Regions from separate parts of the Alcanivorax sp. MD8A genome, predicted to be linked through region 2. Evidence: predicted binding sites of a transcription regulator. Region 2 holds the regulator's gene; each other region holds the start of a gene.
What was found. Region 2 encodes sigma-54, which starts transcription at its own class of promoters, with help from an activator protein. Its sites were predicted from a motif close to TGGCACNNNNNTTGCTNT; they were not measured.
Positions count from the first base shown of each region.

Region 1: a site for sigma-54 is predicted at 5,450-5,467, ahead of A15D_RS17475 (pilin). Genes of this name have one in related genera too.
Region 3: a site for sigma-54 is predicted at 1,565-1,582, ahead of nirB (nitrite reductase large subunit NirB). Genes of this name have one in related genera too.

Region 1 is NZ_AQOQ01000036.1:457-10,380, reverse strand. It holds gene A15D_RS14695 (DUF1631 domain-containing protein) at 1-781, opposite strand, end outside; gene A15D_RS14690 (sodium:alanine symporter family protein) at 979-2,310, shown strand; gene nadC (carboxylating nicotinate-nucleotide diphosphorylase) at 2,611-3,453, shown strand; gene A15D_RS14680 (O-antigen ligase) at 3,465-4,883, opposite strand; gene A15D_RS17475 (pilin) at 4,950-5,381, opposite strand; gene pilB (type IV-A pilus assembly ATPase PilB) at 5,805-7,499, shown strand; gene A15D_RS14665 (type II secretion system F family protein) at 7,502-8,728, shown strand; gene A15D_RS14660 (A24 family peptidase) at 8,731-9,606, shown strand; gene coaE (dephospho-CoA kinase) at 9,714-9,924, shown strand, end outside.
Region 2 is NZ_AQOQ01000009.1:57,331-67,254, forward strand. It holds gene lptA (lipopolysaccharide transport periplasmic protein LptA) at 1-475, shown strand, start outside; gene lptB (LPS export ABC transporter ATP-binding protein) at 472-1,197, shown strand; gene A15D_RS06610 (RNA polymerase factor sigma-54) at 1,460-2,911, shown strand; gene hpf (ribosome hibernation-promoting factor, HPF/YfiA family) at 2,951-3,250, shown strand; gene ptsN (PTS IIA-like nitrogen regulatory protein PtsN) at 3,266-3,739, shown strand; gene rapZ (RNase adapter RapZ) at 3,796-4,653, shown strand; gene A15D_RS06630 (HPr family phosphocarrier protein) at 4,654-4,923, shown strand; gene mgtE (magnesium transporter) at 5,070-6,434, shown strand; gene A15D_RS06640 (BPSS1780 family membrane protein) at 6,601-7,392, opposite strand; gene pmbA (metalloprotease PmbA) at 7,418-8,773, opposite strand; gene yjgA (ribosome biogenesis factor YjgA) at 8,815-9,354, shown strand; gene A15D_RS06655 (C13 family peptidase) at 9,413-9,924, opposite strand, start outside.
Region 3 is NZ_AQOQ01000014.1:9,803-19,726, forward strand. It holds gene nirB (nitrite reductase large subunit NirB) at 1-1,526, opposite strand, end outside; gene A15D_RS09145 (MFS transporter) at 1,852-3,324, shown strand; gene A15D_RS09150 (NarK family nitrate/nitrite MFS transporter) at 3,587-5,056, shown strand; gene A15D_RS09155 (bifunctional protein-serine/threonine kinase/phosphatase) at 5,140-6,864, shown strand; gene A15D_RS09160 (DUF1285 domain-containing protein) at 7,024-7,563, opposite strand; gene A15D_RS09165 (TetR/AcrR family transcriptional regulator) at 7,560-8,195, opposite strand; gene A15D_RS09170 (aminotransferase class V-fold PLP-dependent enzyme) at 8,365-9,486, shown strand; gene A15D_RS09175 (hypothetical protein) at 9,522-9,924, shown strand, end outside.

The sequences.
Region 1 (9,924 bases), on a different contig from region 2:
ACATCTGATCGTTCATCTGACCACCACCCAGGGTGGCATTTTCGCCGGGCTCAGCAGATCGGCCCAGCGAGCGGCTTCCCGGTTTGCGAGCTGGCGCAATCGGGGCGGACTTCATGTCCGGCAGGACACCGGCATCAATCAACACCTTGTTCGCCTCCGACACCATAAAGCCAGTTTCCGCCATCACTTCGCGCTCAAACAGCTTAAGCACAATCAGGCGAGCCTTAATGTCGATATCCAGTTTTTCCAGGCCCTCGTTAAAGGCCGAAACCAACTGGCGGGGCTCCAGCGGGTTATTCTTCTCAGAAAGGGAGACCTTGCCTTCCAGCAAATACTCCATTCGGTGAGTAAGCACTCGCATCTGCTCATCGCAGCCATTGCGGGCACGGCGCGCCATATTATCGAGCGCAACCGAGGTCTCCAGCTCGTCCTCATTCACCAGGCTAAGCGACTCCAGATCCACAGGGGTATCCAGTGCCGAAGGCGTCTCCGGCTGCTTCTTGAGGTTCTGAAACTGGTTGCCCAGGGACTGACGAAATCCGGTTTCCAGGCCGGCTCGCTGAATACGCAGCTCGCGCATGGCTTCGAAATAACGCTCACGCTCACTGTCCGTTTCTTTTTCGGCCAGGTCATAGAGCGCATCATCAGCGCCATCCAGCATGTCACTCAGATAGGCACACACCAGCTTCAGGTAGCTATCACGGACCTTTTCCAGCGGACGCGGCAGCTGGCTTGGCGCCGCCTTACCGGTCACAGGCGTGAGCTTGGTGACATTGGACATGGAACCCCCAGCGATGAACCCGCTTCATTGGGACGATTGTTTTGATATTTATACCGTATCACACAAACATGAATACGAATTTTGAACTAGTTGGCACATATACCAAAGTATAGGCCTGACATCCTGGCGCGCCAACGCTTTCCATGCCCGTCGAATTCCCCTAGCCTAAGGCTTTTCAGGGGTTCTGGACGATAGCCATGGATGCAGCAGTTACAATTCTCAAACAGATAAGTGGTATTTTGTGGGGATGGCCGGCGCTCATCCTCATCGCCGGCACCGGCATCTACCTGACACTGGTTCTTCGCTTCCTTCCCCTGCGCCAGCTGGGCTTTGGCTTTCGCCAGATGTTTGGCCCCCAGACAGGGGTTGGCACCATTGGCGCCAGCGCCGCTCTGGCCACCTCTCTCTCAGCCACCATCGGCACCGGCAATATTGTCGGGGTTGCCACCGCTATCCACTCTGGTGGCCCGGGCGCACTGGTCTGGATGTGGCTGATCGCCCTGGTCGGCATGGCCACCAAATACGCGGAAGCCGTACTGGCCGTGCATTACCGCGAAAAAGACGCTGCCGGCCAATATGTCGGCGGCCCCATGTACTACATTCAGAATGGTCTCGGCCGAAACTGGCGCTGGATGGCCCTGGCCTTTGCGGTGTTCGGCATGCTGGCAGGCTTCGGCATCGGCAACAGTGTGCAAGCGAACTCGGTGGCACACGGGTTAAGTGACAGCTTTGGCCTGCCCACCTGGGTCACCGGTGTCACTCTCGCCGTGCTGGTCGGCCTGGTCGTACTGGGCGGCATGAAACGGATCGCCACGGTGGCCACCTTCATCGTGCCTTTCATGGCACTGGCCTACCTGCTGGCAGGCCTGATCGTGCTGGTGGACCACGCCAGCGCCATCCCTGATGCCTTGGCGCTCTGCTTCGAAAGCGCGTTTACCGGGACAGCCGCGGCAGGCGGGTTCGCCGGTGCACTGGTGAAAGAAGCCATTCGCTTCGGGGTTGCCCGGGGCATTTTCTCCAATGAAGCCGGCCTTGGCAGCGCGCCCATCGCCCACGCCTCTGCCAACACCGATCACCCGGCCCGCCAAGGCTCCATCGCCATGCTGGGCACCTTTATCGATACCATTATCGTCTGTTCTATCACCGGCCTCGCCATCGTCTCCACCGGGGTCTGGACCAGTGGTGCAGAGGGGGCTCCGCTCTCGGCCATGGCGTTTTCTGCCACCTTTGGCGATGTTGGCAATGCCATTGTGGCCTGCAGCCTTGCCATCTTTGCCTTCACCACCCTGTTGGGCTGGAGTCTTTATAGTGAGCGCTGTACCCAGTTCCTGTTCGGCCCCAAGGCCGTTATGCCGTTCCGGGTCGTCTGGGTTATCGCCGTGCCGCTTGGCGCCATGGTCAGCCTCAACTTCGTCTGGGCGCTGGCCGACATCATGAATATCCTGATGGCGATCCCCAACCTCATCGCACTGCTGTTACTGTCCCCCATTGTGGTTCAGCTCAGCCGGGAGTTCTTTGCCAAACGGTAAGAGCAGGCCCCGTCGGACGTCTGAAGTCGGACGTCCGACGCTAAATCGCCCCTCGCTCCTGTGGGAGTGGTCGTGTGACCACGATACGCTTGGCGCTCTTCGCGGTGGCTCCCACCACAGCTCAGACACACCACCAGACAAAGCCGATTAACACCCGCGCCCGTCACTGGTATCCTCACCGCCGCGCCCTTGCCCCCAGCAACGAACACGCCCTTGCTTGCTGGAGGGCCCCTCTCCGGTGTGCTGAAGAGGGACAGGGAGAGGGCCGCTTTTTATGCCAACCCCGAGAGACACGCCGCCATGACCCAACCCCTGCCCGAATACCTCCGTGATGACATCGCCCGAAATGTGGCCTTTGCGCTGGAAGAAGACATTCGCGAAGGGGACATCACCGCCCAACTGATCGACGATGACAGTACCAGTGAAGCCACCATCATCACACGAGAAAGCGCCGTCATGTGTGGCTCCGCCTGGGCTGATGAGGTGTTCCGCCAACTGGGTGACGTTCAACTCCAATGGCACGTGACCGACGGTGACCGTCTCACTCCTGACACAGCCCTATGCACTCTCAGCGGCAATACCCGCCAGATCCTTACCGGTGAGCGCACCGCCCTGAATTTCCTGCAGACCCTGATGGGCACCGCCACCGCCGCACGCCGCTACGCGGATGCCGTCGGTGGCTCCCGGGTCACCATTCTGGACACTCGCAAGACCCTTCCCGGTCTTCGCGCCGCCCAGAAGTATGCCGTGCTGTGCGGCGGCTGCGACAACCACCGCATTGGCCTGTATGACGCCTTTCTGATCAAGGAAAACCACGTCACCGCCTGCGGTGGCATCACCGCTGCCATCGAACGGGCACGGGCACTGTCACCGGACAAGAAAATCATTGTAGAAGTGGAAACACTGGAAGAGTTACAGGAAGCCGCAGAGCTCAAGCCAGACCAGATCATGCTGGATAACTTCAGTGCCCAGATGCTGGCCCAGGCAGCCCAAATGGCCACCTCATCTGCACTGGAAGTGTCTGGCAACCTGACAGTGGAGAACGCCGGGGGCTTGCCCGCCGGCCGTGACTGGTTCCTGTCCTCCGGCGCACTGACAAAGCATGTTCAGGCGGTGGATCTATCGTTACGGCTCCACCGCTAACGGCTCTCGCTTCATCTGTACTCTCCGCGGTCAATAAGTCCTGTTTTGTCGTCCAGACGAATCCCCCCCTGAGACCAGAAACGAGGGCCATCTCCCCCGTAATTCTGACGAGGCTCAAAATCTATCAGCCGAGGAAGATCCCTGACCGTTACCGCCACCAAAACCGCCAGAGATGCCGTCAGCATCAACCCCATCACGCCTGCTCCCAGCCTCCGCCCTCCAACAGCGCCAGCGCCATCATGGAGTTTAACGCACGAGAACGCGGCACCAGCCAAAACCGCCAGCCACAGCTGCAAATATGGCATAACAACAACACCACTCACCATGGAATGAACCAGAAGCGCGGCCAGTGACATCAGCACGCTGTAGGCAGTAACGTCCCTGCTCGAACGAGTTTTCAACAGATAAGAAGCACAGTGGCCCGCAGCAATAAGCAGCAACACAAACACGACTAGAGCAAACGGAAACCCCCACTCATACACCAGTTGCACAAGCGCATTGTGAGGATGGGAAAACGGAAAGGTGAAGTCACCGGCGTAAGACATGGGACCTCTGCCGAGCCAGGGAAAATCGGCCGCCTTTTCCATCGCATCCAACCACATACCGATACGCCCAGACGAGCCATAAACCAAAGCATCTGGACCTCGCCCTTCATACGGAACGCCCAGCCAATCAGCCAAAAAATAGAAGATAGCGATAAAAAAACCGAACCCCAGAGCGCCTGCAGACCCAAGCACCAGCCCCCACCGGCGACCAAGAGGCCCTAGACACACTGAAACCATCAGTACGGTAGTGATAGACAGCCAGGTTCCTCGTGTTTCCCCCAGCCAGACCGTGATCCACCAAATGACCAGCAAGACATATGAGAGCCTTTTCCACCGAGGGTATGTTTGCATCAAAACCAGACCGGCCAACAATGGCAAACTCAAGGTCTGGAACTGACCCAGCCAGCGCAGATTCTCAAAACCGTCCAGCAACGCTCTGGCATAAAGTTTCGCACCCGATAGAAAAGCACTGAGTAGTGACGCCAGAAACTGGGTACACAAGAATGCCACCACAAACGCCACCAGGCAGAACAACACCTGCAGACGCTCCGGCTTGTCCTGAAGCGCCAAAATCATATACAACATCACGGCCCATAAGCCGTGCCAAAGCGCAAATTCCGTCAATGCCCAGGGCAGACTGAAAGAAGCTAGAACACAGAGCCAGCCCAAGCCCCAGAGCAACCAAAGCCCTAGATAAATCCCGCCGGCCAGCACAGCTTTCCGGGAACGTATCGCCTGCTGACAAAGCCCGAGAATTGCCACCGCAAAGGCCATAATCTGCAAAACACGCTGCTGATCATGCCAGCCCAGGCTCGGGAAGAGATCGATTGTAGGGGCCACCGCCAACACAGCGACCAACAGAAGATAAGGAAACCCCAAATGCACTTGCAGCCCCTTCAAAACAAAAAAAGCGGGCCGAAGCCCGCTTTCATGAAACCCGGTTAGGCAGTATTAGCTGCACTGACCCGGACGGTATTTGGCATCCATACCACCAGTGCCACAATCCCAAACGCCATCACCGTCACGAGACATGGTCAGCACTTCACCCAGAACGGCAGGATTTGCGTTCTTGATGGTGCAGGCGATGGTGCCAACACCGGTAGCAGCGGTGTACGTGATCGCCAGATCACAGTAAGAGCCAGAGTTTGCTTCCTGACCGATAAAGCCAGCGTCGGTACGGACCAGAGAAGGCGTCTTGCCTTCGTTGACCATCAGCTCAAACTGGGTTTTCAGCGGAGCAACTTCGGCCAGAGCAGAAGAGGCCTGAGACTTGGCAACATAATCCTGGTAAGCCGGGATCGCGATAGCCGCCAGAATACCGATGATGGCAACAACGATCATCAGTTCGATAAGGGTGAAACCCTGTTGCATTTGCTTCTTCATGTGGTTTTCTCCAACTTTTGGCAAATTATTATGTTGAGCTCACCCTTGGCGAGCATCTGTTGTTAACCAATGCACAGACTGGGCCAACTTTTTTCGTAGTCCGACTATCAGTCCCAACCCCTTGTAATTAGGCCACCTGTCACCCCAATCGCCTTCGCCAAGCCCACTCGATACAAAAGCAGCCCAAAAGCATTTCACGTCAACTACTGACGCTTTGCGTCACCCTCTCTGCCTGGATGGACAATTTACGCCACCTTTAAACGGGAAAACGCAACCCGAGCAAAGCTCACCCTCTCACTGAGCATTATGTCGCAAGATCCTGATTTAGCGACATCCGGGCTTCCCAGTACAGGCCACAACCGGTATGTTACGAAAAAAGTGTTGGGTTAACCGACCACACCAAAGATAAAGAAGCAGGTTGCCATGACTACCTTTACCGGCTTACCAAACAGATTGATCCAGCAGGGGTTACTGGAACCTGAAGCCGCACAGCAATACCTTCAGGAGGCCAGGCAGGAAAAAGCCAGCCTGGTCCGCCATCTAGTGAAAAGCGGCGCATTATCCGCCCGGCAGGTCGCCCTTGCCGTGGCAGAGGAATTCGGCGATCCGATTCTGGACCTGAGCACCTTTTCACAGGACAGTCGCGTCAAGGATCTGGCCGACCCCAAACTGATATCCAAACACCACGTCTTACCGCTGTTCCGCCGCGGCAGCCGCCTGTTTGTCGCCGTTTCTGACCCGACCAACCTTCCGGCCCTGGAAGAAATTCGCTTCAATACTGGCCTGAACATTGAGACCGTCATTGTAGAGGAAGACAAACTCTCTGACTGGATCGAAAAACTGGAGTCAGAAGCAGAAGGCGAGGCATTTGGCGATCTGGACGAAGGCCTTGATGATCTGGACATCAGTGGCGGGGAAGAAAAAACCGATGAAACCCAATCCGGAGCAGATGATGCACCTATCGTACGCTTTGTGAACAAGCTTCTTCTCGACGCCATCAAAGGCGGCGCCTCTGACCTGCATTTTGAACCTTACGAAAAAACCTACCGTGTCCGCTTCCGTCAGGATGGTATCCTTCAGAGCGTGTCGAAACCCCCTGTCAATATCGCCAGCAAGATATCCGCCCGCCTGAAGGTCATGTCTCGGTTAGATATCTCTGAACGACGGGTTCCTCAAGATGGCCGAATCAAACTTAAGATTTCCAAGAACCGGTCCATCGATTTTCGGGTGAACACCTGTCCAACGCTATTCGGTGAAAAAATCGTACTGCGAATTCTGGACCCAGAATCCGCCAAGATGGGGATTGATGCCCTCGGCTACGAGGATTTTCAAAAACAACTCTATATGGATGCCTTGCATAAACCCCAGGGCATGATTCTGGTAACTGGCCCAACCGGCTCAGGTAAAACCGTATCCCTGTACACCGGGGTAAATATTCTCAATACGCCTGAACGGAATATCTCCACGGCCGAAGACCCCGTGGAAATCAACCTCGAAGGGGTTAATCAGGTCAACGTTAACCCCAAACAGGGCATGGATTTCGCCTCAGCCCTTCGGGCATTTCTTCGCCAGGATCCCGACGTTATTCTGGTGGGGGAGATTCGAGATCTGGAAACCGCCAACATTGCCATCAAGGCGGCGCAGACCGGCCACCTTGTGCTCTCAACACTCCACACCAACAGCGCCCCAGAGACTCTGACACGCCTCAGAAACATGGGGGTGCCGTCATTTAACATTGCCACCTCTGTGCTATTGATTATTGCTCAACGTCTGGCACGACGATTGTGCGACAATTGCAAGACCAAGGTTGAAGTGCCAGAACAATCGCTGCGTGAGATGGGATTCACTGAACAAGATCTTGAGAACAGGTTTACTGTTTATGGCCCACAGGGCTGCGAAAAATGCAAGAACGGGTACAAAGGGCGAGTTGGCGTCTACGAGGTGGTGAAAATCACCGACGGCATCGCCCGTATTATCATGGAAGAAGGGAACTCCATCCAGATCGCTGACCAGTGCCGGGCAGAAGGGTTCAATGACCTTCACCGTTCCGGTCTGTTGAAGGTCATGCAGGGAGTGACGAGCCTGGAAGAAGTTAACCGTGTAACCAGCGGACATTAATTATGGCGACGAAAGCAGCAGAACAAAAAACAGCCACCTTCGTTTACGAGGGCACAGACCGCCAAGGCAAGAAGGTCAAAGGGGAAACCTCTGGTAAAGGCCCGGCACTGGTGCGTGCAGAGCTGAGAAAACAGGGGATCAACGCCAAAAAAGTCGTCAAGAAACGTGAAATCAGCATCGGCGGAAAAAAGAAGATCAAGCCGATCGATATCACGATTTTCACTCGGCAAATGGCGACCATGATGAAAGCCGGTGTACCACTGGTCCAGGCTTTTGAGATCGTGGCCGATGGCCTCGATAACCCGTCAATGAAAGACGTCGTACTGAAACTTAAAGCCGAAGTCGAAGGCGGGAGCAACTTTGCTGGCGCCCTGCGCAAACACCCTGCGCAGTTTGATGATCTGTACTGCAGCTTGATTGACTCTGGGGAGCAGTCCGGCGCCCTGGAGACCATGCTGGATCGAGTCGCAATCTATAAGGAAAAAAGCGAAGCGCTAAAACAGAAGATCAAAAAAGCGATGAAGTACCCGGCAACCGTTGTGGTCGCCGCCGCTATCGTTACAGCTATTCTTCTGCTCAAGGTCGTACCGGTATTTGAGGAACTGTTTCAGGGCTTTGGTGCCGAATTACCTGCATTCACACAATTCGTGATTAACCTTTCCGAAGGCCTTCAGGATAATTTCCTGTTTATTCTCGTTTTTCTTATCGCCTTTGTGATGGGCTTCAGTGAACTGAAAAAGCGCTCTCCTGCTTTTCGAGATGCACTGGACCGAATTACGCTCAAACTCCCTATTGTTGGCGACCTTGCGTTCAAGTCCACCATTGCCCGTTATGCCCGCACCCTTTCAACCACCTTTTCTGCAGGGGTTCCCCTGATTGAGGCACTTGACGCTTGTGCCGGGGCTACAGGGAACGTGGTATACCGGAACGCGGTTCTAAAGGTTAAGGAAGATGTCTCAACTGGCCAGCAACTTCAATTTGCCATGCGCTCTACAGGCGTCTTTCCTGCGATGGCATTACAAATGACCGCCATCGGTGAAGAATCCGGTGCACTCGATGCAATGCTCGAGAAGGTCGCTATCTACTATGAAGAAGAAGTAGACAACGCCGTCGACGGCCTGACCAGCATGATGGAACCTCTAATCATGTCCGTGCTGGGGGTACTTATCGGTGGCCTGATCATCGCTATGTACCTGCCGATTTTCCAGATGGGGGCGGTAGTAGGCTAAAAATGGATAACCTTTCCTTGTTCCTTTCTTCAAGCCCAACCTTGCTGGTTGGGCTTTGTGCTTTTTTTGGGCTTCTGGTCGGCAGTTTTCTGAATGTGGTGATATACCGCCTGCCTGAGATGATGATGCGCAGCTGGCGGCATGAGGCGCGCGAGATTCTCGAATTACCCGAAGAACCGGACAACGAGATATTCAATCTGGTGACCCCGCGTTCGCGCTGCCCCAAGTGTCAGCACGCCATTGCCTGGTACGAAAACGTACCGGTTGTCAGCTGGCTAGTGTTAAAAGGCCGCTGTCGCGGCTGTGCCACTCCCATCAGCAAACGCTACCCCCTTATCGAGCTAGTCAGCGGCCTTCTCGCTGGCATCTGTGCCTGGCAGTTTGGCTATGGCGGATGGCTGGTATTCACCCTTGCGGCGACGTGGACTCTGTTGGCCGCGGCCATGATTGATGCCGACACGACCCTGTTGCCGGATGACCTCAACTACCCTCTGCTCTGGGCTGGCCTGCTTGCTGCCCTGCTGGGCATCTCGCCCGTGTCCCTGCCTGATGCCGTGATTGGCGCCATGGCAGGCTACCTCTCCCTTTGGAGCGTGTATTGGCTGTTCAAACTGCTAACCGGGAAGGAAGGCATGGGGTACGGGGACTTCAAACTGCTCGCGGCTCTCGGCGCCTGGGTGGGCTGGCAGTACCTGCCGCTGATTATACTGCTCTCATCGGTGGTCGGTCTTGTCTTCGCAGTCGGCGCCATGATCTTTGCTGGCCAGAAACGCACCCAGATCCCCTTCGGCCCCTACCTCGCCACGGCCGGCTGGATTGCCCTGCTGTGGGGCGATAGCATTGTCAGCTCGTATCTGGGGATGTTTAAGGTCGGTTGATACTCGCCCTCCTCCCCCGTGTAGGAGCCATGCTTGCATGGCGATCCGGGCATGCCATGCAAGCATGGCTCCTACAAAACAAAAAGTGAGAAGACCAAGGAAATGTCATGTTTGTTGTAGGGCTCACCGGCGGCATTGGCAGTGGCAAAACCGCCGCAACGGATTATCTGGCCCAGCTGGGCATTACCATTGTGGATGCGGATCTGGCCTCGCGGGTGGTGGTGGAGCCCGGTCAGCCGGCATTGCAGGCGATTGCCGAGCGTTTTGGCAACCATGTGATCGCGAAAGATGGCGCGCTGGATCGACGCGCGCTGCGCG
Region 2 (9,924 bases):
GGCAGCCCCGGCAGAAGAACCCATTTCCGTGACTGCTGACAGCGGCCGCTTTGAACAAGACGCAGGCACAGGCTTGTATCGCGGCGACGTGGAATTGCTGCAGGGGGAACGCAAAATGCTGGCCGAAGAAATGCGCCTGTTCACCCGCAATGGCGAACTGGTTCGGGTAGAAGCCAGCGGCAACCCGGTACGACTGTCAGAGGGCAACAGCCTGTCTGCCCACGCCAACAATCTGGTCTACGATATCAAGGCCCGCAGCCTGGTCCTGACCGGCGACGCCTTTATCGAGCATCAGGGCAATACCTTTGAAGGGGCCAAGGTGGAATACAGTCTCGATTCCAAGCGGGTCGATGCCAGTAGTGAAGGCGACCAACGCGTGCGCCTGGTCATCCCGGCCGAAAACCAGGTCCCGGGCAACCAGCAAAAACAGAATGACGAGGCCGATGCCTCCGGATCGGAGTCCGGATCCCCATGACACATTTGCGCGCTCACCACCTGGCCAAAAGCTACAAAGGTCGCCGGGTTATCGAAGATGTTTCCCTGGATGTGGAAGCTGGCCAGATCGTCGGCCTGCTCGGCCCCAATGGGGCAGGCAAGACCACCTGCTTCTACATGATTGTCGGGCTGGTGGAAGCCGATGCCGGCCGCATCGAAATCAATGATGGCGACATCACCCACCTGCCCATGCACGGCCGCGCCAAACGTGGCATCGGGTACTTGCCCCAGGAAGCCAGCATTTTTCGCCGCCTGACGGTGGAAGAGAACATCATGGCCATTCTGGAAACCCGCAAGGAACTGAGCAAGCAGGAACGCCATGAACGCATGGAAAACCTGCTCAAGGAATTCCACATCACCCATATCCGCGATTCGCTCGGCATGAGCCTGTCCGGCGGTGAGCGCCGTCGGGCCGAAATCGCCCGCGGCCTGGCCACCGACCCGGATTTCATCCTGCTGGATGAGCCCTTCGCCGGGGTCGACCCCATCTCGGTCAACGATATCAAGAGCATCATTCGTCAGTTGAAGGAGCGCGGCATCGGGGTGTTGATCACCGACCACAACGTGCGCGAAACCCTGGACATCTGCGACACCGCCTACATCGTCAGCGCCGGCCACATCATTGCCTCCGGCGACGCCGACACCATCCTCTCGAACCAGCAGGTTCGGGATGTGTATCTGGGGGCGGACTTTAGGCTGTAAGAGCCAGGGGTGAGTGAACAGTTAACAGTGAATAGGCTAACAGCGGCGCGGAATAGTCCCGGGGTTTTCCGAACGCCAGAAGCCGCGCCAAGCCCCCGGCCGCGGCCATCAACACCCGAAAAAAGCAGCAAACCAGCCCGCGCACTATTCACTGTTAACTCTTCAGGCTCCTACCACACAACAACCACTGGCACAATTATTGCTAGAGAGAGTTTGAAGCTGTTATTCTCGGGTTTTTGGGGACCACACCAATCCGAGCAGTATGAAGCCCACACTACAACTACAAATCGGCCAACAGCTGACCATGACGCCTCAGCTGCAGCAGGCAATTCGCCTGCTGCAGCTGTCCACGCTGGATCTCAGGCAGGAGATCCAGCAGGCGGTTGAAAGCAATCCCCTGCTGGAACTGGCTGACGACTTTGGCGACGACGCCCTGCCTGAACATGACGAGGAACGTCAGGACATGGACGCAGAGCGTGATGACGCTCTGGAAGAGTTTGTCGACGGTGAACCCGGTGTCGACACCGAGTGGGATGACGTCTACTCAGGCCAAAGCAGCGCCTCTGCTTCTCTGCCGGATGACGCCGACGACTGGCAGCAACGGCACACTGTTTCCGGCAATCTGCATGACCACTTGCACTGGCAGCTGAACCTGACTCCCATGAGCGATGTGGACCGACTCATCGCCACCACCATAATTGAATCCCTGGATGATCGCGGCTACATGACCGTGAGCATCGATGACATTGTCGCCATGATGAATGTCCAGGAAGGGCTGCCAGACGATGAACCCATCGAAGCCGACGAAGTGCTGGCCGTTCAGCACCGCCTGCAGCAATTTGATCCGGTCGGCGTCGCCAGCATTAATCTGGCGGACTGCCTGGGTGTGCAGCTGCGTCAGCTGGAATCCGACACTCCCTTCCTGCCGTTTGCGCTGGCTCTGCTGGACCACCTTGAGCTACTGGAAAAACACGACTACGCCGCGTTGCGCAAGGTTCTACAGCTCTCCGAACAGGAACTGCTGGATGCCCTGTCCCTGATCCGTACCCTGGATCCAGCCCCCGGTGAGCAAATCGGTGAAAGCCAGGTCGATTATGCGGTGCCGGATGTCATCGTCCGCCAGCACCAGGGTCGCTGGCACGTCAGCCTCAACGACGACATCCTCCCCAAGGTCAACCTGCAGCAGCAATACGCTGCCATCGCCCGCAAGACCAGCGGTGAGGACGGTCAATACCTGAAAAACTGTGTTCAGGAGGCCAAATGGTTCATCAAGAGCCTGCAAAGCCGCCACGACACCCTGCTAAAAGTCGCCACCCGCATTGTTGAAGTGCAGCAGGATTTCTTCGACTACGGCGAAGAGGCCATGAAACCCCTGGTACTGGCCGATATTGCTGACGCCGTCGAGATGCATGAATCGACCATCAGTCGGGTCACCAACCAGAAGTACATGACCACACCCCGCGGCGTCTTTGAGCTGAAATATTTCTTTTCCAGTCACGTAGGAACAGATGGCGGAGGTGAGTGTTCCTCCACCGCTATTCGTGCCATTATTAAGAAGCTGGTCGCCGCCGAGAACCCTCGCAAGCCGCTCAGCGACAACAAGCTAGCCAGCTTGCTGAACGAGCAGGGGATCAACGTGGCGCGCCGGACCGTCGCCAAGTATCGTGAGGCGATGAGAATACCGTCATCCAGCGCCCGCAAGCGTTTGGTGTAGGCGCCTGGGACGGCCCATAAGCAGGTAAAGGAGCCAGCCATGCAAATTAATATCAGCGGTCATCACCTGGAAGTTACCGATGCTTTGCGCACCTACGTGGGCGACAAATTCTCCCGCCTGGAGCGCCATTTCGACCAGATCACCAGTGTCCAGGTGATCCTTTCCCCGGAACCCAAGACGCACAAGGCAGAATCCACGATCCATATCTCCGGGGCAGACCTGTTCGCCACCGCTGAAGCCGACGATATGTACGCGGCCATCGACAAGCTGACCGCCAAGCTCGATCGCCAGATTCTTAAACACAAGGAAAAGGCCGTTAACCACAAACACGGCCACTAAACCGAAACGACCATTATGCGAGTTCGCGAACTTCTCACCGAAGCACGCACCCACAACGGGGTGCAGGCCAGCAGCAAGAAGCAGCTGCTGGATCAGGTGGCACAGCTGGCTGCGGCCGGCTGTGACAGCCTCAAGGAACAGGAGGTATTCGATGCGCTGGTAGCCCGGGAAAAACTGGGCTCCACCGGCATCGGGGAAGGCATTGCCATTCCCCACTGCCGGCTTGGCAATTGCGAACAAGCCATCGGATTACTCTTGAAACTCGACACCCCCATTGATTTTGACGCCGTTGACGGGCGCCCTGTGGATCTGGTGTTTGTGTTGCTGGTTCCACAAGACAACCCGGAACAGCACCTGAAAACACTCAGCCATCTGGCCAGTCTCTTCAACGACGACAGCTACAGGGATGAACTGCGCGTCAGCAGCGATAATCACAAGCTGTACCTGACCGCCGTGGAATCCGAGGCGGAACTGCGGTTGGCCTCGTGACGACAAGCACCCAGTTCACCCGCCCATGACCCCAACGCCTTGCGTGCAGCCCGATCATGAAACTGACCATCATTAGCGGACGATCCGGGTCCGGCAAATCTACTGCGATTCAGGCCCTTGAAGACCAGGGCTACTATTGCGTGGATAACCTCCCCGTAGGCATGCTGCCCACGCTGGCGCAGCAACTCAGCGAAGGGGAGGCCCCCATCGGACATGTGGCGGTGGGCATTGATGCCCGAAACCTGCCTGCCCAGTTGCTCGCCTTCGACAATATTCTTGATGCACTGAAACAGCAGCAGATCAGCAGCGAAATCATCTATCTGGATGCTGACGACAACACGCTGTTAAAACGATTCAGCGCCACCCGCCGCCGCCACCCGCTGGCCACCGATCAACGCGCCCTTGAAGACGCCATTGCCCACGAGAAAGAGCTGCTGGCCAATATTCGTCAACGGGCAGATCTGGTCATCGATAGCAGCAATCACGAAGTACACAGCCTGCGCACCCTGATGCGCGAGCGGGTTGCCCAACGCCGCAACGCCCTCTCCCTGCAAGTGGAGTCGTTCGGCTTCAAGAATGGCCTCCCCACAGACGCTGACTTTGTCTTTGACGTGCGCATCCTGCCCAACCCCCACTGGCATCCGGATCTGCGCCCGTTGACCGGGCGCGACCAGGGGGTGATCGACTTTCTGCAAAAGCATGACATCAGCCACAACATGCTGGATGACATCGCCTCTTTTGTTCAGAAATGGCTGAGTGCCTTTGCCAATAGTGATCGCAGCTATGTCACCGTCGCTATCGGCTGTACCGGCGGCCAACACCGCTCCGTGTACATGACCGAACAACTTGCCACGCGTTTACGCGAGCAAGGCATTACCCTGCAGATCCGGCACCGCGAACTGGGATCCCGTTGAATGATCGAAAAGTCTCTGGATGTGATCAACAAGCTTGGCCTGCACGCCCGTGCTGCCGCCAAGGTTGTCAGCGTCGCCTCCCGCTATGACAGCGCTATTCACGTCCTACACAAGGGCAACCGCATTGATGCAAAAAGCATCATGGGCCTTCTTATGCTAGGCGCAGCCAAAGGCAGTCAAGTCACCTTTCAGGTCGAAGGCGATGACGAAGACGCCGCCATGGCAGAACTGGAAGACCTGTTTGCAAGGATGTTCGACGAGGGAGAGTGAACGACAGTTAACCGTGAATAGTGAACAGTTGAAAAATCAAGTACCACAGACTCTGAAGGACTGTTACTGTGTGATCATCCCAGCCAAGCAGCAGCACGTTTTGTTTTCGCTGTTAACTCTTCACTGTTAACTGTTAACTGATTTCCATGCCCGCCGACAGCAGCCGCAGCCAGCAACATCTCAAAGCCATCAACCGCGCCCTGGCCAGCGGGACCTATACGCAGGTCCGGCAGCTGATCAATAACCTGCCCGGCGCAGAGGCCGCTCACCTGATTGAATCTTCCCCTCCTCGCGAGCGGGAAATTCTCTGGCAGCTTCTCAGCAAGGAACAGGAAACCGAAGTCCTGCAATACCTGGGCGAAGAAGTCCGGGTTGAGCTGCTGCGTAATCTCAGCACCGATGAGCTGGTGGCACTGGTTGAGGAACTGGACACCGACGATCTAGCGGATTTGCTGCAGGAACTGCCAGACCATGTTACCAGCCAGGTGATGGCCAGCCTCGACGAACAGAATCGCGAGCGGCTGGAGCATGTGATGAGCTACCCGGAGGATACCGCCGGGGGCTTGATGAACACCGACGTGATCACCGTAAGACCGGAGATCACCTTCGAAGTGGTACAACGCTACCTGCGCTTGCGCGGCGACATCCCCCGCACCACCGATAACCTGGCCGTGGTCAACCGGAAAAACCAGTTCATTGGGCTGTTACCTCTGACCAAGGTGCTGATCAGCGACCCGGGCACCACAGTGCGCGAAGCCATGATCACCGATATTCAGTCTATCCCGGCCACCCTGCCCGCCCATGACGTGGCCAAGATCTTTGAGCGCCACGACCTGGTGACAGCCCCCGTCATCGACGACGAAGGGATGCTGGTCGGCCGTATCACCATTGATGACGTGGTTGACGTGATCATGGAAGAAGCCGACCACTCCTTGATGAGTATGGCGGGTCTGGACGATGACGAGGACACCTTCGGCTCGGTTTGGCAAACCGCCCGCCGCAGAGCGCTGTGGCTGGGTATCAACCTGCTGACCGCGTTGGCTGCCTCTGCCGTGATCGGTCTGTTCGAGGCGACGCTGGAAAAGGTGGTGGCCCTCGCTATCCTGATGCCGATCGTCGCCAGTATGGGTGGCATCGCCGGCAGCCAGACACTGACGCTGGTGATTCGCGCCATGGCGTTGGGGCAAATTCAGTCCAACAACACCCGCTATCTGCTATTCAAGGAGCTGTCTGTTGGCGCCATCAATGGGTTGTTGTGGGCGACCGTGATTGGTATCACCGCCGGGCTGTGGTTCAGTGACGTAAGCATCGGCATCGTGATCAGCGTGGCCATGGTGATCAACCTGATCATGGCCGCCTGTGCCGGTGCACTGCTGCCCATGATCATGAAAAAAATGGGTATCGACCCAGCCCTGGCCGGGTCTGTAGTCCTCACCACTATCACCGATATTGTTGGCTTCATGGCCTTCCTGGGCCTGGCTACCGTGCTGTATGCCAATTTGTTGGTGTGAACAGGCGGGCAGGCCTGTCTTGCATAAGCTCTGGAAGGCGTATCCGTTCTTCTAAAAAAACGCCGGAACAATGCTGGGTTTACCCTTCCAACCAAGCATAGCTTGTAGCGCAATCAAAAAAGCCGAAAGGAAACCCTTTCGGCTTTTTGATTTTGCGCGGCCCGGATTATTCCGTAAATACCTGTTTGAAAGACGCGTAATAAGCCCCTGCCAACAATGGGCCGGCAAGCAGCAACCCAAGAAAGAACGGAATCATTGCCACCACTACCAACACCAACGCTACGAGGCCATAGAGAATCAGCGGGAGTAGATTCTTCAGACAGGCATTGAAGCTCATCCCCAGCGCCTCACCCGGGCCCATATTGCCAAGGAAGACCAGCGGGATGCTGAAGTAGAAAAGAAAGCCTGCCGCCATCAGAAACAAGAACATGATAAGGCCTGCCAATGCGATGGCGCCCCCACCAATACCCACATCCGGCACTCTTCCTGCCTCCATGGCATTAAGCATGCTCACATCAAAACCGATGCTCAAAAACAACAGCACTATCGCAACGATGAAAATGCCCACATAGACAGCCAACTGCAACAACGCCAGGATCACCAATGGACCGGTTTTTTCTGAAAACCCAGCGAAAAGGTCAGAAAATTCCACACTACCTTCGTTATCCAGCCGGTAGAACATTTTTACCAGACCGGCATACAGCAGCGTCATCAGAAACATGGCCGCCAGCCCACCGATAAAGGGCACAAACTGCACTGCCGCATTCAGCAGCATGAGCACCACCAGTGCGCCAATCATTACGCCCCAGTTCCCCGCCAACATCGCCTTACCCTGACCAAACCAGCTCATGGCATCGCCGACAGACACTTTTTTGGCCGTACCGATAACCAGCTCTCCAACCTGTGGCGGTACCGCCACATCGCTGGTCGGTTGTTGATAAGGATTCATTTCTGACATGCTATTTCCCTCCAATGGAAAGTCATTATCGTCCTGCGATTTTCATGGGCGACAGCAGCAGAGAACCGCAAGCAATGTTGCCGCGATAATCCACATCGGTGCCGCTACCCTGGATGCCACGTAGCATCTCCGCCAGATGACCGGCAATGGTGAATTCCTGTACCGGTGAAGTAATCCGCCCATTCTCGAACAGAAAGCCACTGGCACCGCGAGAGTAATCCCCCGTCACCATATTCACCCCCTGCCCCATGACCTCGGTGATCAAAATCCCTTTGGGCACCCGGGCCATCAACGCTTCCAGAGACTCTCCGGTATCGGTGACGCGCAAGTTGCGAACGCCACCGCCATTGCCGGTCGGTGACATGCCAAGACGTCGACTGGCATACAGACCCAAGGCAAAGGAGGTCAGGATGCCGTCTTCCACAAAGGCCTGCTCGCCGGTAGGCAAACCGTCACCATCGAAGGGCGACGACGCATTGCCTGCAGGCAGGTGCGGGTGTTCACTGAGGGTAAAGCCCGCGGGTAGCACCGCCTTGCCAAGGCTGTCTTGCAAAAAGGAGCTGCGACGATAAATGGCGCCACCGCTGATCCCGGACACCAGATGGCCAAGCAACCCCGATGCCACTTCCGGGGCAAAAATGACAGGCAGTTCACCAGTTTCCGGAATCACCGCTCCCAGGCGTGACAGCGCCCGCTCCCGAGCCATCTGTCCCACGGTTTCAGCATCAGCCAGTTTTTCGCCGATACGCCCACCGTCGTACCAGTAATCCCGTTGCATTCCGTCATCGTCTTCCGCGACCACGCTGCATACGCGGCTGTGGTGGGTGCCGCGATAGCCGTGCAGGAAACCTTCTGAGGTTGCGAACACGCGCAGGCTGGCACCGCTGTTAATGGAGGCACCTTCCGAATTGACGATACGGCTATCGTCACGGGCCACCTTTTCGCACGCCATGGCTTCGTCGATCGCCCTGCCAGTGTCCATCTCCCATGGGTGATACAAGTCCAGTTCAGGAATATCACGGGCCAGTTGGTCCGCCGGCGCCAGCCCCGCATGCTTGTCTGCCTCGGTGTAGCGCGCAATGGCAGAGGCCGCTTTCAGGGTGTCACGCAGGCTGTCGCGATTGTCGTCCGAGCTGCTCGCGTGTCCCTTGCACAACCCCTGGAACACGGTGACAGAAACGCCTCTGTCGCGGTGAAACTCGACCGTTTCCACCTCGCCCTGCCGCACGTTGACCGAAAAGCCCTGACTGAGGCTGACATTCACCTCAACCCCGTCCAGCCCCAGCCGTTTTCCCTCTTCCAGCACCCAGGCAGCGGTATCCTGCGCCTGCTGAAGTTGTGCTATGTCGAGTGCCGCTGTCGTTGCGGAGGAATCAGACATAAAATAGCGCTTCCCTTACCCATTAATTCAAGTGAAGTCAGATGACCGAGTATAACGACGACCCGTACACCAGCAAATCCGAGCAGAAACGGGATGACCTGGCCCTGCAGGAGCTCGGGCAGTCGCTGATGGCGCTCAAACAGACCGAACTGGATCGCCTGCCCCTGAGCGACGGCCTCAAGAAAGGTCTTGAAGAAGCCCGGCGTATCACCAGCAACGAAGCCCGCCGCCGACATTCGCTGTACATCGGTCGCCTGGTCCGGGAATCCAACAGCGAGCAGATTGTACAAGCCCTGGAGGCGCTTCAGGATCCGTTCCGCCAGCAACGGCTCACCAACTGGGTAGAGCAGATTGTCGGCTGCGAACAACCCCGCGAAGCGGATGCCACCGTGCAACAAATTCTGGACTTCTTTCCCCACGGGGATCGCCAGCAAATGCGCAACCTGACCCGCAATGCGCTCAAGGCTCGCCTCGCCGATCCGGCCAATGCCAGCCCGGCAGAGAAAGAGAAGTTCAAACGCGAACGCCGCAAGCTGATGAATTACCTGAACCAACTCGACAAGACTGTCGCGCTTTACTGAGTCTCCCTATCCGTCCCGCCCGCGCATTACATTGGCCATGTACTTGCCGGGCGGCACCTCAAGGCTTGATCAATACTGCCGTATCGTTGCTTTGCCACCAGCGCAGAAAGTTGTTGCCTACGGCTTTCTGCGGCAATGACCGCTCATGCTCTTCAAAGCCCTGGTCATCCTCCATTCGGGACACCTTGGCTTGCGCTGCCGAGAACCAGGCATCCGGATCATTGATGCCAGCACTCATACCCTCGCCATATAACGCCTTGCTGAACCAGGTACGCTCAGAGTCATCGCCACAGCCAAAAGAAGTACGATCCGTTGCCGCTGAGGAAAACACCACCCGATCCGGCGCCGCCAACGCCTCTACCCAATGACCGGAGTAACACGCCGATACCACCACCCATTGGTGTTTCACCGCCAGACTGTTAAACCAGCTTTTGCCGTCATCTACGCTCAGATTATTGAGCTGTAGATTATGTGTATCCAGAACCAGTTCACCATTCATGGCGCCATGGCTGACAAAGTGAACTAGTAACAGATCCTCGGCCGGATCCATCAGCGCATCCAGAGCCTTGA
Region 3 (9,924 bases), on a different contig from region 2:
AGCTGATCAAACGTGGTGATCTGGCCAACACGTACCAGGTGATAGATTTCCTCACGGGAATACGGGAAGTGCTCGCAGACGTGGTTGTTGACTTCCACACCCCGTTTTTCCAACTCGCTGTCGAGCACCTGTTTCACCAGTGCAGCACAGCCACCACAAGTACCCGCGGCATTGGTGCAGGCTTTCAGGTCGCCCACGGTCATGCAGCCACCATCGATAGCCGCACACAGATCGCCTTTGGAAACGTTGTTACAAGAACAGATTTGGGCGGTGTCTGGCAGGGCATCGGCACCCAGCAAGGGGGCGCCATCAGAGACCGGCGCCACCAGGGCTGCCGGATCGCCAGGCAAATCCATTTCGTTAAGGCACAGTTGCAGCAGGTTGCCATAATCGGCGGCGTCGCCGACCAGCACCGCGCCAAGCAGTTTCTTGCCGCACTCGCTGACCACCGCCTTCTTGTAAATGCCAGCGGTCTGATCCATGAACACGGTGCTGCGACAGCCCGGGGTGTTGCCGTGCGCATCACCGATGGACGCGACATCCACGCCCATCAGTTTGAGCTTGGTGCTCATATCGGCACCCTGGAACGCTTTTTCGGCCTTGCCCATCAAGTGCTCGGCAGCAATTTCCGCCATCTGGTAGCCCGGCGCCACCAGACCAAAGATACGGCCATTCCACAATGCCACTTCACCGATGGCGTAAACATCTTCATCTGAAGTCACACAGTGATCGTTGACGACGATACCGCCGCGCTCGCCCAGCTCCAGTTCGCAGGCACGACCCAGGGCATCCTGCGGACGGATACCAGCGGAAAAGACAATCAGGTCCGTTTCCAGATGCTTGTCTTCACCAAACACCATACGGTGTTTGCAGCTTTCGCCATCAATAATCTCCTGAGTGCCAGTGCTGGTATGCACAGTCACACCCAGTTCCTGAATTTTGTCTTTCAGCAGACCACCACCGAAATCATCCACCTGAACGGCCATCAAGCGCGGGGCAAATTCCACCACATGGGTTTCCAGACCCAGATCGTGTAATGCCTTGGCGGCTTCCAGGCCGAGTAGCCCCCCGCCGACCACAGCGCCGACTTTGCCGCCTTTACTGGCGGCAATCATGGCATCCAGATCATCGATGGTGCGGTACACAAAGCAATTATCGCGATCGTTGCCCGGGATCGGCGGCACAAACGGGTAGGACCCCGTGGCCAGCACCAGCTTGTCGTAAGCCAGGGTCTCACCGGTATTGGTGGTCACAGTTTTGGCAGCTCGATCAATGCTGTCGGCTCGGGTCTTGAGCTTCAGGGTAATACCGTGCTCTTCAAAAAAGCCCTGCGGCACCAGTGACAGGTCGTCGGCGGTCTTGCCGGAAAAGTAGCTGGTAAGCCCAACCCGGTCGTAGGCCGGCAGCGGCTCTTCACACAGCACGGTAACGTCGAATTGTTCACGGCCACCCTGGGCTACCAGCGATTCCAGATAACGCTGGCCCACCATGCCGTGACCGATCAAAAGAAGTTGTTGCTTTGCCATAAGGCTCACCCTCGCGGTGCGTAACTGACACCCACCCCAAAGCAACCCTTGTGCCAACTTTTTATCTTGTTGTTTTTATTGAGTTTTTGCCGTTATAACGGAATACCCTACAGAAAATGTGCGTTCTTTTAATGCGCCAATGCACGACAAGGATGCACTTTTTCGTGCACCGAAATGTTCCATTTTCGCGCTCCCCCTTTGCGCACTATCCCGGCGCACGCCCCCCTCTTTCGCCCTGTTTACCTATACAAATCATAGGGTTAAACAAGTGGCACAGGAGTTGCTCACAAACACAGACCGTTAATCGCCCATGTATGGAGTTTTCGTGAGCGCCGACAAGCTGAATCTGTTTAATCTGTCCTCCCCACGCATTCGCTTGCTACACCTGAGCTGGCTGGCCTTCTTTATCAGTTTTGCCGTGTGGTTTTCCCACGCGCCACTCATGGGCCACCTTCGGGAGGTGTTTGATCTGACCAGCGAACAGGTAAAGGCACTACTGATCTTGAATGTTGCCCTTACCATTCCGGCCCGGGTCATCATTGGCTCCCTGGTGGACCGCTTTGGCCCCCGTATCGTATTCGGCACCCTGCTGATTACTGCGGCCTTCCCGTGCTGGGCCTTTGCCATGGCCACCAACTTCGAACAGCTGGCGATCACCCGCCTTCTGCTCGGCTTTGTCGGTGCCGGTTTTGTCGTCGGGATCCGGCTGATCAGTGAGTGGTTCCCCGCCAAGGAAGTGGGCCTGGCAGAAGGCGTCTACGGTGGCTGGGGGAACTTCGGTGCGTTTGCCTCTTATGTCGCCCTGCCATCACTGGCTCTGTGGTTTGGTGGTGAAAACGGCTGGCGCTGGGCGATCGCCAGCACTGGCGCCCTGGCGTTTGTGTACGGCCTGGTGTTTCTGTGGCGTGCCCGCAACACCCCCGCTGGCGCCTCCTATTTCAAACCCAAAAAAGCCACCGCACTGGAAGTCAGTAATCGGCGAGACCTGTTCTTCTATGTGGGCGCGTGCCTGCCGCTATATATCGCCCTTGGCGTCATTGTCTGGCGGCTCGGCCCGCAGGGGTTTGATCTGTACGGTGAAGCGACCCAATGGATGATGGCGTCGCTGGTGCTGGCTCTGGCAGTGATCCAGCTTTCCCAGGTCTGGAAGGTGAACCGCGAACGCATGCTCGAACCGGCCCCCAAGCATGACAAGTACCCCTTCAAACAGGTGGCCATTCTCGATCTGTCCTACTTCATCACCTTTGGCGCCGAGCTGGCAGTGAAATCCATGCTGCCTCTGTTCTTTCTCGACACCTTTGCCGAAGTGACTCCGGTGACCGCCGGCCTGCTAGCCTCCGGCTTTGCGTTCACCAATCTGATTGCCCGCCCCGGTGGCGGCTGGCTGTCTGACCGTATCGGCCGCAAGAAAGCACTGACCATTCTTATTGGCGGTCTATTGCTGGGCTTCATACTCCTCAGCCAGATCAACAGCAGCTGGCCTGTGCTGGTGGCCATGGTCGCCACCATGGTGTGCTCCTGCTTTGTCCAGGGCGGTGCAGGCGCGGTATTTGCCACTGTCCCCCTGATCAAGCGCCGCCTGACCGGCCAGATTTCCGGCATGGTGGGCGCCTACGGCAATGCCGGGGCAGTGATTTTCCTCACCGCGCTCACCTTCGTGAACGCCAGCACCTTCTTCCTGGTAATCGCGGGTTGCGCCGCTGTCGTGCTGGCCGCAGTCCAGTTCCTTGATGAGCCCAAAGGGCACATTGCGGAAGTGGATGAAGATGGCCAGGTTCAACTGATTGAGGTGGGCTGAACCGTATGGCAGGCACGGGCAAGGCATGGCATTTCCCGCTGGCGGTCCGGGGCACCCACCCGGACAGCCAAGCCCGTTTATGCCCCAATGGCGCTCACTTTTTATGCACCAGCGAACGGCGCCCCGCGCACCGCTTGCACATCAGCCTGTCGCCAAATAACGCCAAAACAACAAAAAAACCATTACTATCAGACCCTTACAATCTGGCACACCCTTTGCTTGATATGAGCTTGTCATCAACGCTGCCGTCTATGGAGTTACCATGAGCGCCGACAAGCTGAACCTGCTGAATTTCTCTGCACCGCGCATCCGGCTGCTGCACCTGAGCTGGGTCGCTTTCTTTATTACCTTTGTGGTGTGGTTTTCCCACGCCCCGCTAATGGGTCACCTGCGTGAGGTATTTGACCTGACCACCGAACAGGTCAAGGCCTTGCTGATTCTCAACGTGGCCCTGACCATTCCTGCACGTGTGGTCATCGGCTCTCTGGTCGATCGCTTCGGCCCCCGTATCGTGTTTGGCACCTTGCTGATGCTTGGCGCTCTGCCCTGCTGGGCCTTTGCCATGGCCAACACCTTTGAACAGCTGGCCGTCACCCGTTTGCTGCTGGGTTTCGTGGGCGCCGGCTTCGTGGTGGGTATCCGTCTGATTGGTGAATGGTTCCCGGCTCGTGAAGTGGGCCTGGCTGAAGGCGTCTACGGCGGCTGGGGCAACTTCGGTTCTGCCGCGGCAGCCATCACCCTGCCCACCGTCGCACTGATGTTTGGCGGTGAAAACGGCTGGCGCTGGGCGATTGCCAGCACCGGTGTTCTGGCCTTCCTGTACGGTATGTTCTTCCTGTGGCGGGCCCGCAACACCCCGGTTGGCGCCTCTTACTTCAAACCCAAGAAAAGCTCTGCACTGGAAGTCAGCACCAAACGTGATCTGTATTTCTATCTGGCCATGAGTATCCCGCTGTACGCCGCCCTGCTGGTCATCGTATGGCGCCTTGGCCCGAGCAACCTGTCCCTGTTTGGCAGCACCGCTCAGTACGTCCTGATTGCCCTGATCCTGTCGCTGGCAATTCTGCAAATGGGCCAGGCCTGGCGTGTAAACCGCGAACACCTGAAAGAAGGTGTCGAAGAACACGATCGCTATAACTTCAAACAGGTCGCCATTCTCGATCTGTCTTACCTGGTGACCTTTGGTTCCGAATTGGCGGTGGTGTCCATGCTGCCGCTGTTCTTCGCCGACACCTTTGGCCTTGAACCCGTGACCGCCGGCCTGCTGGCGTCCGGTTATGCCTTTATGAATCTGGCGGCACGCCCGGGTGGCGGCTGGTTGTCTGATAAATTTGGACGCAAGAAATCCCTGATCATCCTGCTTGCCGGCCTGATGGTGGGATACGGCCTGATGAGCCAGATCAGCGGAACCTGGCCGCTGCTGCTGGCCGTGGTTGCCACCATGTGTTGTTCCTTCTTTGTACAGGCGGGTGAAGGTGCCGTGTTTGCCACCGTACCGCTGATCAAGCGTCGTCTTACCGGGCAAATCGCCGGTATGGTAGGCGCTTACGGGAATACCGGTGCGGTCATTTTCCTGACCGTCCTGACCTTTGTGGACGCCAGCACCTTCTTCCTGGTGATTGCTGCCAGTGCAGCCGTGGCCCTGGCCGCCGTCCAGTTCCTGGACGAGCCAAAAGGTCACATTGCCGAAGTGGACGAAAAAGGCGAAGTCCAGCTTATTGAAGTGGGCTGATCGCCACCCCTGCTCACCAGCCGCAGGCCGCCACAAGGCCCCTGCGGCTGGCGCAGTTAACCGTGAGACCCTGGAGCCCGGATATGGAAACTTCCACCGCTGATCTGCCCGCCCCGAGTGCGCTTGACGCTACCGCGGAGCACGAACCCGAGCTGCACCCGAAGGTTCGTATTGGTCAGTACAGCGATGCCGGGCCCAAACTGCACAACCAGGATGCCCTGGCCATGCAGATTCCTGATGGCCCCCTGCTTCGCACCAAAGGCATCGTAGCGGCACTGGCCGATGGCCTGTCTACCGCCGGAGCCGCCCGCGAAGCGGCGGAGTCCTGTGTCCTCGGGTTTATCAGTGATTACTACGCCACTCCCGCTTTGTGGAGTATCCCCCGCTCGGCCCAGCGCGTTCTCGAAGCACTGAACCGGTGGTTGTGCCGCCAGACCCTGGCCGGCGAAAGCCACTTGTGCACCCTGTCGCTGTTGATTCTGCGTTCGCGCACTGCCCACCTTTTCCAAGTCGGGGATTCGCGGATCTGGCGACTGCGCAACGACAAACTGGAATGCCTGACCCGTGACCACAGTCGCATGATCGGTGAAAACCGGCAGGTGCTGACTCGGGTGATGGGCGGCGACACCCGGCTCGACGTGGATTACAGCAGCACCGACCTGCAAGTAGGCGATATCTACCTGCTGACCACCGACGGCATTCACGGGTTTCTAAGCCGTTCGCGCATGCAAGGCATTGTTCGCGGCTGCGAGGCCCCCGACGTGATTGCCCAGACACTGGTAGAAGCCGCACTGGCCAACGGCAGTGATGACAACCTCAGCTGCCAGGTGTTGAGAGTCGACGGCCTGCCGGATGCCAGTGCCGATGAAACCCTGAAACAGCGTGGCAGCCTGCCACTTCCCCCTCCCCTCAGCCCCGGGATGAAAGTCGACGGGTTCACCGTCAAACGAGAACTTTATGCCAGTGTGAGAAGCCACCTGTACCTGGTGGAAAATGAGGAAGGCAAGCGTTCCGTATTGAAAACTCCTTCGGTCAATCTGGAAGACGACCGCGATGCCCTGGAGCGGTTCGTGATGGAAGGCTGGGTCGGAAGCCGGCTGCGCAACCCGCACCTGTTGCACGCCCTGCCACTGCCAGAGACCCCCAGCTGCCTGTACCAGCATCTGGAGTTCATCGATGGCGTTACTCTCAAACAGTGGCTCAAGGAACACCCGGATGCGGCCGTAGAGGAAAAACTGTATCTGGCTGACCAGCTGCTCAACGGTATTCGCGCACTGCACCGTGCGGACGTTATCCACGGCGACCTGAAACCCGACAACATCATGGTCGATACGTCCGGGCTGGTTCGCATCGTGGATTTTGGTAGCTGCCATTGCCGTGGCATGGAACAGAGCGCCTCGGACATTCCACTGGGTACCCGGGACTACACGGCACCGGAACTGGTCGACGGGGACGCTCCCAGCGAACAAAGTGACCTGTTTTCAGCCGCCGCGATCATCCACGAAATGCTGACCGGTGCCCTGCCCTGGCAAGGCCGTTACGAGAAGAGCAACCACCGACCGCTACCCGCACTGCAGACCCTGAACGCCTTTATCCCATTGTGGATCAACAACGTCCTGCAAATTGGCCTGCAACGGCACCCCAACCAACGTTTCGCCGACGCTGCCGAATTCCGCGACGCCCTGCGCCGCCCCGTCCGCGCCACCAAACCCGGCAAGGACAACAGCATCAACGAGCTGCGATTATGGAAAGGGGCTTGCCTGGTGTTGGTGATGTTGTTGCTGATTAGTGTGAGCCTTAATCAGTGAACAGTTAACAGTGAATAGTTAACAGCGAAAACCCGCGTAATAAACGGGGTTGGGTCTAAAACGCATGAGGCCGCGCCCAGGGTTTGGGCGCGGCCTCATGCGTTTTAGAAAGAATGTCGTTGCTCGCGCAACTGTTCACTGTTCACTGTTCACTGTTAACTATTCCAGAGCACCCAACACAAACCCCTCCCCACCACTCTCAACCACCAACCTGCCATCCACCTCCTCTGCCCAATCCACCAACTGGTAGAATGCGCTTCGGCCGATCAGGGCGTGCAGGTTCTTGCGTACGGTAATGTAGGGTGAGGGTTCGCCGGTTGAGGGGTCGGTGTCCACCCGGATCGGGTGCTCGGCACCCGCGATGACATGGCTACCCACATTGGTGGTGAACACCAGCTTGTTGTCAACCTGCTGGACTTCACCCGCTACAAAGGGCGCATCTTCTACCTGGATACGGAGTTTCTCCACCGGCGTAATCAGGAAGTAATCCTCCCCTTCACGCAACAGGATGGTGGAAAACAGGGCGACCATGCGCTCACGCTCAATGGGCGATCCCTCATAATACCAGGTGCCGTCTCGGGCAATGCGCATATCAATATCGGCATGCCGTTCCGGCTTCCACGCATGTACCGGCGGCAAGCCGCTCTCGTCTTTCTCTGCCTTTTCCAACAAGGTCAGCAGATCGTCGGGCTGGCTCATTTGGCCCCCCGTTGCCCCTTGTTCCCCATACGGATACCGATTTCGATAAGGAAATCCACGAAATCATCCTTGTCATCAATAAGACGCTGGTAAAACGGGGATTCCATCAGTGCCACCGCACCATGGGCCAGCGCCCAGGCGGAACAGATGTGGTAGATCGGGGGGACATCTTCCAGCGAACCTTCTGCCATCCGCGCTTCGACGATCTCCGTCAAGCGGGCAAAATTCGCTTCACGAATGCTGTGCAGCTTTTCTACCAGCTCGGGCAGCGCATGATCCTTGATCACCTTGTTTTCCAGGCGATCAAACAGTTGGTAACGCTTGGGATCACTGATCCGGAAACGGAAATACTCCCGGGCCAGTTTCTCCTTGTCGTCCGCACCGGAGATCTGCTTGAACACCTCTGCCAGATCCTCCTCGTAGCGGAGCATCAACAGCAGATAGATCTCGTTCTTGGTTTCAAAGTGCTTGTAGATGGTGCCTTTTCCGATGCCCACCCGGTCCGCAATCATCTCCACCGTGACACGGTCTTCGCCTTCCTCCAGAAACAACTCCAGAGCAGCATCAAGAATTTGCCGTTCACGCTGGCGAAACTCTTGCGCCTTGCGCGTGGCTTTTTCCAGGTCACCCATCCATTTCTCCTTGAGCACAACAGAACTTGTCACTCCTGCCGGCAATTCTAACGTATTCCTTTTTTATAAGCATACGAACGAATACCCTGCGCTGTTTACCTGCATAAGACAATCTGCCGCGTTAGCATGGTGTCAACGCCAGAACCGGTGCGCAAGCAAGGGAGCCAGGATGCCTTCATCAGTGCCAGACCACACGGAATTTCCCCAGCAGGATGACCTGCTCTATCTCAACCATGCGGCCGTTGCCCCCTGGCCGCAGCGCACCCGCGATGCGGTGTGCGCCTTTGCCGAAGCCAACTGCAGTCTCGGCGCCCGGGATTACCCGAAGTGGCTGGGAGTGGAGCAACGGTTACGGCAGCGGCTCGCCTGGCTGATCGGCCAGGTGGGTACCGATGAGATCGCCCTGCTGAAAAATACCTCCGAGGGCTTGTCGGTGATTGCCCAGGGGCTGGACTGGCATGCCGGGGACCAGATTGTGATCAGTGATCAGGAGTTCCCGTCCAACCGCATTCCCTGGCAAGCCCTGGCCAATCAGGGAGTCGGCGTCGTTGAGGTCAATCTGGACGTCGACGATCCAGAGCAGGCCATTATTGAAGCGCTAACCCCAGCCACCCGGCTGGTGTCCCTGTCAGCGGTGCAATACGGCAGCGGCCTGTTGATGGACATGGCCCCCATTGGCAAGGGCTGCCGTGAGCGAGGCATTCTGTTCTGTGTGGATGCCATCCAGATCCTGGGCGCCCTGCCCTTTGACGCCCGCGCCTGCATGGCCGATTTTGTGGTCGCCGATGGCCATAAATGGATGCTGGGTCCGGAAGGGCTGGCACTGTTCTACTGCCGCCGGGAAGTACAGCCGGAGTTGACCCTGCGTCAGCATGGCTGGCATATGATTGCCAACCCGGGAGACTACACCCGCAAGGACTGGCAGGTCGCCGACAACGCCAAACGCTTCGAATGCGGCAGCCCCAACATGCTGGGCGTTCATGCGCTGGAAGCCTCGCTCTCGTTGCTGCAGGAAACCACCATGGAAACCGTGGCAGACAGGCTGGCGGAACGCGTCCAGTACCTGATTGACGGTCTGCTGCAGCGCGGCGCCTCGCTCTTGAGCCCAGCTGCCCCCGAACGCTGCGCAGGTATCGTTACGTTCACCCTGCCCGGAGAAGATCCTGCAGCGACCTTTCAACGCCTTAAACAAGGTGGGGTGGTCTGTGCTGAACGAGGCGGCGGCGTGCGATTTTCACCGCATTTCTATACGTCGTATTCGGTCATCGACCGGGCTTTGGCCCTGCTGTAAGCTCCAGTGACTTTGATTGTTGGGTGGGATAGAGAATGAGTCGACAGCGCGCGGTCTACGAATGGATTTGCCGCCGTCTGCAACGGGACGAGTCCTTGGGACACCCCAGTGCGGACCTGGAAAGCCTGCGCTCGGTGATTCGCCCCTGCGATGTGCTGCTGGTCTCTGGCCACAGTACCGTAGACCGCACGTTCAAGGTGATCGGCGATAGCCGCTATGCCCGTGCCGTACTTTACGTGGGCCGACTTCATGATGTGGCCGACCCGGCCCTTCGCGCCCTGCTGGCCGACTACACCCCCTGCGAACCGGACACCCAACTGGTAATTGATGCCCGCCTGGAACGGGGCCTGATCGTAGAGCCCCTGTCAGCCCTTGAGGGTCGACAGATGCGTGTGTGCCGGGCCCAGGGGCTCAGCGACAGCGAAGCCCAGGACGTCA